3 regions of the Pseudomonas syringae pv. coryli str. NCPPB 4273 genome follow, and region 1 is predicted to be linked to each of the others. Evidence: riboswitches for the same ligand, from Rfam matches in the RefSeq annotation. Region 1 holds a riboswitch; each other region holds the start of a gene.
What was found. Region 1 has a riboswitch for cobalamin ahead of cobO (cob(I)yrinic acid a,c-diamide adenosyltransferase). Riboswitches for the same ligand answer to the same signal wherever they lie in the genome.

Region 1 (3,269 bases):
ATGGTTTGAACAGCGCCGCTATCGCCCGAGGGCAGGACGGAAAATAGAAATGCACGTAGGACGCGGTCAGGCGACCCAGGCGATAAACCGCTTCTGCGCCGCGCCCGCCATTGGGGCTGACGCCACGGGCAATCGGCTGCAGCTCGGTGCTGGTCAGCGAATGATGATAAGTGTGGCCGTGCAGCGTGCCCTCGGGCAGCTCGACGGCTTGCAACGCCAGCGCCGCCAGACGCTTCTGCATGACCGCTTCACCGGACAGCAAGCCGACCAGTTCGGCGCGCACGCCCTCGACATCGGTCAAGGCTTCGAGCAAATAGAGCATGCCGCCGCACTCGGCCAGAATCGGCTTGCCGGCAATATGGTGAGCCCTGATCGAAGCCTGCATCGTGCCATTGGCGGCCAGCGCAACGTGGTGCAGCTCCGGGTAGCCACCGGGCAGGTACAGGCTGTCGGCGTCGGGCAACTCGCGATCATGGATCGGCGAGAAGAAACTCAGCTCGGCACCCATGTTCCTCAGCAGGTCCAGGCTCGCGCCATACAGAAAGGCAAAGGCCTCGTCGCGCGCGATGGCGATGCGTACGCCGCGCAGCAGCGGCTCGACCTGAGCCGGGTCGGGCGCAGTGAAGGTCACGGCCGGCGGCAAGGCCACTTCACAGGTGCTGGCAAGCGCCGCAGCCGCCATGTCCAGACGCACGTCCAGATCGTTGAGCTCACTGGCCTGGACCAGCCCCAGATGGCGGCTGGGCAGTTCGAAGCCGACTTCCCGGGACAGTGCGCCGTACCAGCGCAGGCCTTCGGTCAGGCTGTTCTCCAGCAACTGCGCGTGGCGTACCGTGCCGACGCGATTGGCCAGCACGCCGGCGAACGGCAGATCAGGCTGGTAGCGCGCCAGGCCCAGCGCCAGTGCGCCAAACGTCTGCGCCATGGCCGTGCCATCGATCACACCGAGTACCGGCACGCCAAAATGCCGGGCCAGGTCGGCGCTCGATGGCGTGCCATCGAACAGGCCCATGACCCCCTCGATCAGAATCAGGTCCGCCTCATCAGCCGCTTCCCACAGCAGGCGACGGCTTTCATCGGCACCGACCATCCACATGTCCAGTTGATAGACCGGCGCGCCACTGGCCCGCTCGAGAATCATCGGGTCGAGAAAGTCCGGGCCGCACTTGAACACCCGGACCTTGCGCCCCTGGTTGCGGTGCAGGCGTGCCAGTGCAGCGGTCACCGTGGTTTTGCCTTGCCCGGAGGCAGGCGCAGCAATCAATACTGCCGGGCAATCACGCGGGGCTCTCATTGCAATGCGCTCAATGATGAAGCGTTCACAGCTCGATACCTTTCTGCGCACGAATACCGGCCTGAAACGCGTGCTTGACCACGCCGATCTCGGAAACGGTATCGGCCAGGTCGATCAATTCGGCTTTGGCACCGCGGCCAGTCACCAATACGTGCTGCATCGGCGGACGTGCCTGCAGATCGCTCAGCACCTGTTCGAGGTCGAGGTAGCCATGTTTGAGGGCGATGTTCAGTTCGTCGAGCACCACCAGACCAATGGCCGGATCGCGAAGCATTTCCTGAGACACGGCCCAGGCGGCTTCGGCGGCGGCGATGTCGCGCTGGCGATCCTGGGTTTCCCAGGTGAAGCCCTCACCCATCACGTGATAGCGCACCTGCTCATGGAAACGACGGAAAAACATTTCTTCGCCCGTGCTGTTGCGGCCCTTGATGAACTGCACCACACCACACTGCATGTCGTGGCCCATGGCCCGGGCGAGCATACCGAATGCCGAGCTGCTCTTGCCCTTGCCATTGCCGGTCAATACCAGCAGCAGGCCGCACTCATTGGGCGAGCTGGCAATACGCTGGTCCATGAAGGCTTTCTTGCGCTGCATGCGCGCCAGATGGCGTTCGTCGCGTTCGGGGGATTCGTTCATCTGGGTTCTCCGCTCGGGGCAGGCGACAACAGACGGAAGGACAGCACTGGACAGCACGGCAACGCCCTGCACAGAACATCACCCTCCGTGATGTCATTGAGTGATTCAGGCCGGTCTCCGGGCTCATGAGCGGGTCACCCCGGCTGTGCGCCTTCCCATGTCGAAACACAGTGGCGTCAGGCACAGCCTTGACTCATTTACCGTTGCGGGGGCAGCGCCGGGATCGGATCTGTCGACCCACACCGGCTTCCCTGTTTCACTCTGCCAATCGAGGATTGCAGAGCACCTGAAACAAACCGCGAAGGGTAGAGGGTTGGACCGGGAGCGTCAATCGACACCGTCGCCGCGGAACGTTATTGAACCTAGCGGGTTGGCGGTGCCTCTATCAGTTACTGGACCACGCCTTTGTTAATGGAGATCGATCATGTTCAAACTCAGACCCCACTACGCAGTGTTGCTGCTGGTCGCCGGCGGCCTCGCTGCCTGCGGCGAGTCGTCGAGCCTGCAAGTCTCGGATGGAACAGGCCCCTCGCCCAAGCTGCCGGAGCCCAACAAGACGCTGATTCCGACCGTCAACATCGCACCCGCCGTAGGCTGGGAAAAAGGCGCCAAGCCGGTCGCCGCGCCGGGCACACAAGTGGCTGCGTTCGCCGAGAACCTCGATCACCCGCGCTGGCTGTATGTATTGCCCAACGGTGACGTGCTGGTGGCAGAAACCAATTCCCCCGCCAAACCGGATGATTCCAAAGGCATTCGCGGCTGGGTGATGGAAAAAGTCATGGGCCGCGCCGGTGCCGGTGTGCCCAGCGCCAACCGCATCACCTTGCTGCGCGACGTGGACAAGGACGGTGTGGCAGAGACCCGCACGGTTTTCCTGCAAAACCTCAATTCGCCGTTCGGCATGACCCTGGTGGGCAACAAGCTGTATGTGGCCGACACCGACCGCCTGATCAGCTTCCCGTATGAATCCGGGCAGACCTCGATCAGCGCGCAAGCGACCAAAGTCGTCGACCTGCCGGGCGGTACGCTCAATCACCACTGGACCAAGAACGTCATCGCCAGCAAGGACGGCAGCAAGCTGTACGTGACCGTGGGCTCCAACAGCAACGTGGCCGAGAACGGCATGGACAAGGAAGAAGGTCGTGCGGCGATCTGGGAAGTGGACGCGGCTACCGGTAACCACCGGATCTTCGCTTCCGGCCTGCGCAACCCCAACGGCATGGATTGGGAACCGAAGACCGGCAAACTGTGGACGGCGGTCAACGAGCGCGACGAGATCGGCAGCGATCTGGTGCCTGACTACGTGACCTCGGTTCAGGACGGCGCATTCTACGGCTG
Region 2 (3,269 bases), on a different contig from region 1:
CCCAGTTGTGCCGCCAGTGCCAGGGCCGAGCCCTCGGCGACGCCATGACAGCCCGTGTTCTGGAACACCTGCGCAGAACGGTGCGTGAGGTGCAGTTCCCACGCCACCAGTTGCGCGGCGTTGAAGCACACCAGTGGCACTGCCAGTTGCCCGGCCAGCTCAAGCAGGCCGGGCTCGGTTTCTTTCAGGTCGATGGACGCCAGTGCGGTCACCCGACCAATGTCCAGCTCAAGTGCCTGCAGGCTCTGCTCAAGCAGATCGCGCAACAGCGCAGCCGAGCAGCCGCGCCGACAGCCCAGCCCGGCGACCAGAGGTGCGCCAGGTTGAAGGGTCGCTGGATCAGGCCTGATGCAGGTCGACATTGTCGGTGTGCACATCGTTTCTGCGGAACAGCCAGGCACTGATCAATCCCAGCGCGACCCAGAACAGCGCGTTGGTCAGCAGCGAGGCAATCATGAACTGCGATTCCAGAGCCTCGGGAGCCAGGCTTTCATGGACCAGCGGCTGTGGCGCGCCAAGCACATGCGGGACCAGCAGAATCGCCACACCCAGTGCTTTGAGCAGCCAGTTCTGACCGAACACCAGCAAGGCCAGCCCGGCGGCAGTCGACGCGGCAGCGCCGAGCCACCACAGTTGCCGCTGACTCAGCTCGGCGGCGGCTGTGCCTGGCAGTTCGGGTGGCAGCCCAAGGGTCGGGGCCAGCACGAACACGGCAAAACCGGCCAACCCCCACCATGCGCCTTGCACGGTGCGCCCCGGCGCCCGCAGGGTGTAAAGCCCGGCAAGCATCAGGGCGAAGCCCACCGCGACCACCAGGTTACCGCCGGTGGTGGACAGCACACGCTGCCAGCCGTTTTCGGGCTCCCAGGCCGCTTCTTCATGGGCATGGCTGTGTTCGGCCATCGCGCCGTCCGCGTGCTGATGCAGTTGCTCGGCAGGTGCGTTTTCGTAGGTCTCGGCCTGCTGGATCAGCGGCACCACCCACAGGCTTTGCAGCAGGGTCAGCAACAGGGCGGCGAGCAGGCCGGTGAAACCTGCGGTGTAGGCAATTCGCTTGAACATTGTGTGGCCCTCAATGGCAAGGAAAGGCAGCGCTGTGACGGGTATCGTGTGCCGCGTTGTGCACGGCCGCGATGTGCGAGAAACCGGCGAAGTACACCAGGCAGGCGCCGAGAAGCGCAGCGCTGATGGCGGCTGTCAGGCGTTGAGTGCGTGTAGAGCTGGGCGCGGCGGCGTGGCTGCTGATGGTCGACATGGCGTTCCCTCTTGTTGGTAATCGGCAAGTGGGCCACGCGCAAAAGAACCTGCCGGCAGACGCCGGAGGTTTCAACTGCGCCCGCCCACCGCGGGTTTGTCATTGCAAGCATATCGGGCCGGTCTCCGGGCTCGCGAGGGGCCAGGACGTCAGTGCGTCAAAGCCTGCAAGGTCACCTTCCCATGCCAGCGGCACAGTGGATCAGACCTACTCTCGCTTACCGTTGCGGGGGCAGCACCGGACTTGCTCGACAACGCGAGCGTACCGGTTTCCCGTTTCACCCCGTGAGGGGCACCCGAAACAAGGCGCACAGGAGAGCATGGGCGGCGGGGCAGCGTCAATCTGAACGATTGACCTCTCTGCAGTCACTGCGTAGCCTTGCTGATTCGAGGTTCTCCCCGGGTAAAACATCACCCAGTGGAGCTAAGACGGGAATGCGGTATAAGCCGCAGCTGCCCCCGCAACTGTAAACGGTCATGTTCATTGCACAGCCACTGCTGCGGCGGGAAGGCGCGATGAATGCGTGTCGGCACATTATTCACTGCCTGCCGCACGCCGCCGTGAGCCAGGAGACCTGCCTCGAACGGGCCACACGTGCTGCGGCCCTGGAGAATTCTCACTACAACCGGGCGGGGTGATCCGGTGGCGATCCGATCTGCGTGTCCTGCATGCGGCTCTCGTCCTGTTTGCCCGCCGCATTGCCAAAGGGCACCTGATGAAAACACTGGCCAAGCTTCCCGTCACCATCGTCACCGGCTTCCTCGGCTCGGGCAAGACCACCCTGTTGCGGCACATGCTCGACAACGCCGAAGGGCGGCGCATTGCGGTCATCGTCAATGAGTTCGGCGAGCTGGGCATCGACGGAGAAATCCTCAAGCAGTGCACGATCGGCTGCACCGAAGAAGAAGCCAACGGCCGAGTGTACGAACTGGCCAATGGCTGCCTGTGCTGTACCGTGCAGGAAGAGTTCTTCCCGGTCATGCGCGAACTGGTCGCGCGCCGTGGTGATCTGGACCATATCCTGATCGAAACCTCGGGGCTCGCGCTGCCCAAGCCGCTGGTCCAGGCTTTTCAGTGGCCGGAAATCCGCAACGCCTGCACGGTCGATGCGGTGATCACGGTGGTCGACAGCCCGGCGGTACTGGCTGGTACTTTTGCTGCCTTCCCGGATCAAGTCGATGCGCAGCGCAAACTCGATCCGAACCTGGACCACGAGTCGCCCCTGCACGAACTGTTTGCCGATCAGTTGGCCAGCGCCGATCTGGTGATCCTCAACAAGGCCGACATGATCGACGCCGAAGGTCTGGCGACGGTGCGTGCCGAAGTTGCCGAGGAGCTGCCGCCTGCGGTCAAGGTGATCGAAGCCAGCAGTGGTCGCCTGCCGATCAGCGTGCTGCTGGGTGTCGGTGCCGAGTCCGAACTGCATATCGATGCTCGCAAGACCCACCATGATCACCATGACGATGACGATCATGATGACCACGATCACGACGCGTTCGATTCGATTTCCCTGACACTGCCGCAAGCCGATGAGAAAGTCCTGCTCGATGCACTGAATCAACTGGTGGTGCAGCACGGCATTCTGCGTGTGAAGGGCTTCGCGGCCATTCCCGGCAAGCCGATGCGCCTGCTGATTCAAGGTGTCGGCACGCGTTTCGACAAGCACTTCGACCGCGCCTGGCGTACCGATGAAGAGCGTGCCACGCACCTGGTGCTGATTGGTCAGGAGCTGGATGCCGCAGCCCTGCAAGCGCAACTCAATGCTGCGATTGTCGGCTGACCCATGCATTTACTGAGAACCCAGCCCGGCGGTTTCGTACCTGACGACAATATTGCCGATCTGGGCCAGACCCCGGCCGAGCTGGTGATTCTCTGCAGCGGCGACTCCAGTCTGGCGCTGCTGGCCGAAGCCGCCCGGCAGCTCCCCGACGACTACCCCAGCCTGCGTCTGGCCAACCCGATGCAGGTCCAGAATCACGCCTCTGTCGACCTGTACGTCGATGAAGTGCTGCGT
Region 3 (3,269 bases), on a different contig from region 1:
GTCGAGGCCCCTGCGGAAATCCCCAGCAGATACGGGTCTGCCAGCGGGTTGCGCAATAGCGACTGCAACACCACGCCACAGATCGCCAGCCCGGCCCCGCAGGCCGCTGCGACAATGGCGCGGGTCAGCCGGTAGTTCCAGACGATGCCTTCGTCGATAGGGTCGAGCACATAGCCGGCGGCCCAGAGTTTGTTGGCCAGCACCTGAAAAACCACCTGCAGGCTGATCGAGGTTTCGCCGATCGCGGCCCCGATCATGATCGCCAGCACCAGCACCGCCGAAACCCAGAGCACATGAACCAACGCTATCGGCAATCTCATTTGGCAGCGTTGAAACGGTTGGCGGCGTCAGCCAGTTCCTCGAACCCGGTGAACAGACGCAGGCCGGCCTGCATGCCCTCGGCGTCGATGATCACGATCCGGTCATGCTTGACCGCGTCCATGTTGCGGGTCACCGGATCGGTCTTGAGGAATTCGATTTTTTTCAGGTAATCGTCGGCCGGGAAACGGCGGCGATCCATGCGCGCAATGACCAGAATGCTCGGGTTGGCCTTGGCGATGGTTTCCCAGCCCACGGTTGGCCACTCTTCGTCGGACTGGACGATATTGCGCATGCCCAGGCTGTTGAGCATGAAGTCCGGAATGCCTTTGCGGCCTGCCACGAAAGGGTCGCTGGCAAGGTCTGAGCTGGAGAACCAGAACAGCGCCGAGACGTCGTTGGCCTTGTTCTGCCTGACGTTGGCAATCGCTGCGCTCAGGCGGGCCTTGAGGTCGGTGACCAGCGCGTCGCCGCGATCCTGCACATCGAAAATCTGCGCCAGTTGCCCGATGCTCTTGTAGATGGTCTCGATGCGGAATGGCTCCATGCGTGTGCCATCGGCGCCGACCAGATTGTCCTTGCCTTCGCAGTCGGACGGCAGGATGTAGGTGGGTATCTTCAGGTCATGGAACTGCTCGCGGGTGCCGACCACGCCCTGTTTGCCGACCATCCACTCCAGCTGCACGGCCACCAGTTCCGGTCGCTTGCCGATCACTGCTTCGAAACTGGGCTCGTTGTCGGCCAGGCGTTCGACCTTGTCGTTCTGCGCCTTGAAGCGTGGCAATACGTTGTTGAACCACAGCGAAGTGCCGACCAGTCTGTCACCCAGACCCAGCTCGTAAAGCATTTCGGTGCCGGCCTGGCCAATGGTTACAGCCTTGGTTGGCGCATGCGTGAAGGTCAGGGTCGCGCTACAGTTTTCAAGGGTCAGCGGGTACTGAGTAGGGGCGGCGAGGGCCAGGGTGGACAGCGTCAGGCTGGCAGCGAGTGCGGCGAGGCGGGGCAGCGACATGAAATGCGGTCTCCTTTGGAGCAGGTGCCAGGGCGCAATGCACATCAGGAAACACATCCCCGGAAGATAACCGGGCACGGCAGGAAACGCCGACGCGTGCGGATGTCCTTCCCGGACACCCCGCCGGTTAGTGGGTTGAATCGGGTCGGCAGGTCTCCTGACTGACACGTCATCGCCAGGCTCCGGCCTTCCCGGATCACGATCCAGTGGCAGTCATGGAGCAGGCTCGGTGCCTACAGTTGCGGGGGCAGTTTCGTTTTTCGCCTGGTGGAAAAAGGCGCGCGAATTCCCTGTTAGTTCCTCTCGGAAACCGACGCGCGGCATGGTAAACGATAAGCGTTTTAGTGGCTAATCCTTTGCAGCGCCGCTGCAGCAGACGGTCGGCCAGTTCAAAATCGTCCTGATGAGCACGGAACTTTCGGCAATAACGCTTAAATTATCTTCATGTTCACGCCCGTAAAACCGCAAACCCCCATTCCAGAGCGCTCGCGTGAAAAACATGGCGCTGGGCCACAACACGTTTTTCACATCTTCTTCACTGCATCGGGACGATGCTGAACCTATCTTGCCTGCATGGGAGCAGCGAAGACCTCGGGCACTCCCTGGGTCAACGCCACACATAGGTTCATGGCAGGAGTGGTCCCTTGACCAACACGATAATCAACAAGAATGTACTTCCCCGTTCGGGCATCAGTCAGCGCTACAAATTGCATCGGCACATCGTATCGATGTCCGTTGCCGTCGTGCTGATGGCTATCTGCGCGTGGTTCTACTCGGCGTTCTCCGGCGTGCATGTAGTGGACCTGGGGGTCGGTAGAAACCTGAGCGTATCCGGCCTTCGCGAGCACTGGCGACAAGGCAATGTGGTGGTGATGATTCGCCACGCCGAACGCTGTGACCGCTCGAGCAACCCGTGCATGAGCGACGCCGACGGCATTACCTCCAGCGGCCGCGATACCGCGCTGGCGGTGGGTGCCGGGTTGCAGAAGATGGGGATGGACCACGCACGCATGATCGCCAGCCCCAAGACTCGCACGCAACAGACTGCGCAACTGCTGGCAGGACACGCGGTGGTCGCTGAGGACTGGATCAACGACTGTGACAGCGGCTTCATGAAGGCTGTGCAGGCCCACAAGGTCAGCGGCGAGAACATGGTACTGGTCACTCACAGTGGCTGCATCGACCAGTTCGAACGCAAGGCCGGCGTACCTGGCGGCGAGCGCTCCAGTGAGTACGCCCAGGCGTTTTTCGTACAAATAGACGGCAGCCACCCGCCGAAAATTCTCGGCTCCCTGAATGCCGGGCAATGGGCAAACCTCAACAGCGAGCAATTCAATTGACGACATCTTCCAGCGCCAGGCTGCGGTTTTATGGCATAAACCTGGGTGTACCGGTGTTTTTCGCTCTACTGGTCTTCGTTACTTTCGACCTGACTACGATCGACCGGCAACTGACTGACCTGTTTTTTGATTCAACGGCCGGGGTGTTTCCCATCGGCCAGAGCCATCTGTTTGAGAACATCACGCACAGATGGGCGCGGATTCTTCCGAACTGGACCGGGGAACTGGCGATCATCGGTGCGATGCTGTCCTTTGTCTGGCCGTTGCTGGAAAAATATGATGATTCGCGCCTCGCGAGGCGGCTGACGGGCTCTCGGTTGGGCACCTTTTTGCGTTTTGCGCGCAGGCACCGGCTGGACTTCTTTTTCGTCATCGTCGCCTTTGCGCTGAGCACCGGCATGATCCATTACCTGAAAAGCCATACCAGCGTTTACTGCCCCGTCGAGACCACCTTGTACGGTGGCAGCCAGGCGCACATCGAGTGGTTCAGGAACTTCAACCTGCTCCACGAGGCCGGCGCCGGGCGATGCTGGCCGGGCGGTCATGCGTCAAGCGCGTTCAGTCTGCTGGCCCTGTATTTCGTGGCTCGTCGCTATTGC

Region 2: another riboswitch for cobalamin. It lies ahead of P406_RS03080 (CbtB domain-containing protein); the one in region 1 lies ahead of cobO (cob(I)yrinic acid a,c-diamide adenosyltransferase).
Region 3: another riboswitch for cobalamin. It lies ahead of P406_RS03465 (ABC transporter substrate-binding protein); the one in region 1 lies ahead of cobO (cob(I)yrinic acid a,c-diamide adenosyltransferase).

What each region holds. Positions count from the first base shown of each region.
Region 1 is NZ_AWQP01000022.1:19,912-23,180, reverse strand. Features, by position in the region: gene P406_RS11090 (cobyrinic acid a,c-diamide synthase CobB) at 1-1,294, opposite strand, end outside; gene bluB (5,6-dimethylbenzimidazole synthase) at 1-2, opposite strand, end outside; gene cobO (cob(I)yrinic acid a,c-diamide adenosyltransferase) at 1,320-1,931, opposite strand; cobalamin riboswitch at 2,023-2,236, opposite strand; gene P406_RS11080 (PQQ-dependent sugar dehydrogenase) at 2,356-3,269, shown strand, end outside.
Region 2 is NZ_AWQP01000004.1:271,718-274,986, reverse strand. Features, by position in the region: gene P406_RS03090 (cobalamin biosynthesis protein) at 1-362, opposite strand, end outside; gene P406_RS03085 (CbtA family protein) at 340-1,062, opposite strand; gene P406_RS03080 (CbtB domain-containing protein) at 1,073-1,255, opposite strand; cobalamin riboswitch at 1,355-1,569, opposite strand; cobalamin riboswitch at 1,628-1,851, shown strand; gene cobW (cobalamin biosynthesis protein CobW) at 1,971-3,035, shown strand; gene cobN (cobaltochelatase subunit CobN) at 3,039-3,269, shown strand, end outside.
Region 3 is NZ_AWQP01000004.1:357,621-360,889, reverse strand. Features, by position in the region: gene P406_RS03470 (FecCD family ABC transporter permease) at 1-320, opposite strand, end outside; gene P406_RS03465 (ABC transporter substrate-binding protein) at 317-1,330, opposite strand; cobalamin riboswitch at 1,461-1,660, opposite strand; gene pmrG (lipopolysaccharide core heptose(II)-phosphate phosphatase PmrG) at 1,975-2,670, shown strand; gene P406_RS03455 (phosphatase PAP2 family protein) at 2,637-3,269, shown strand, end outside.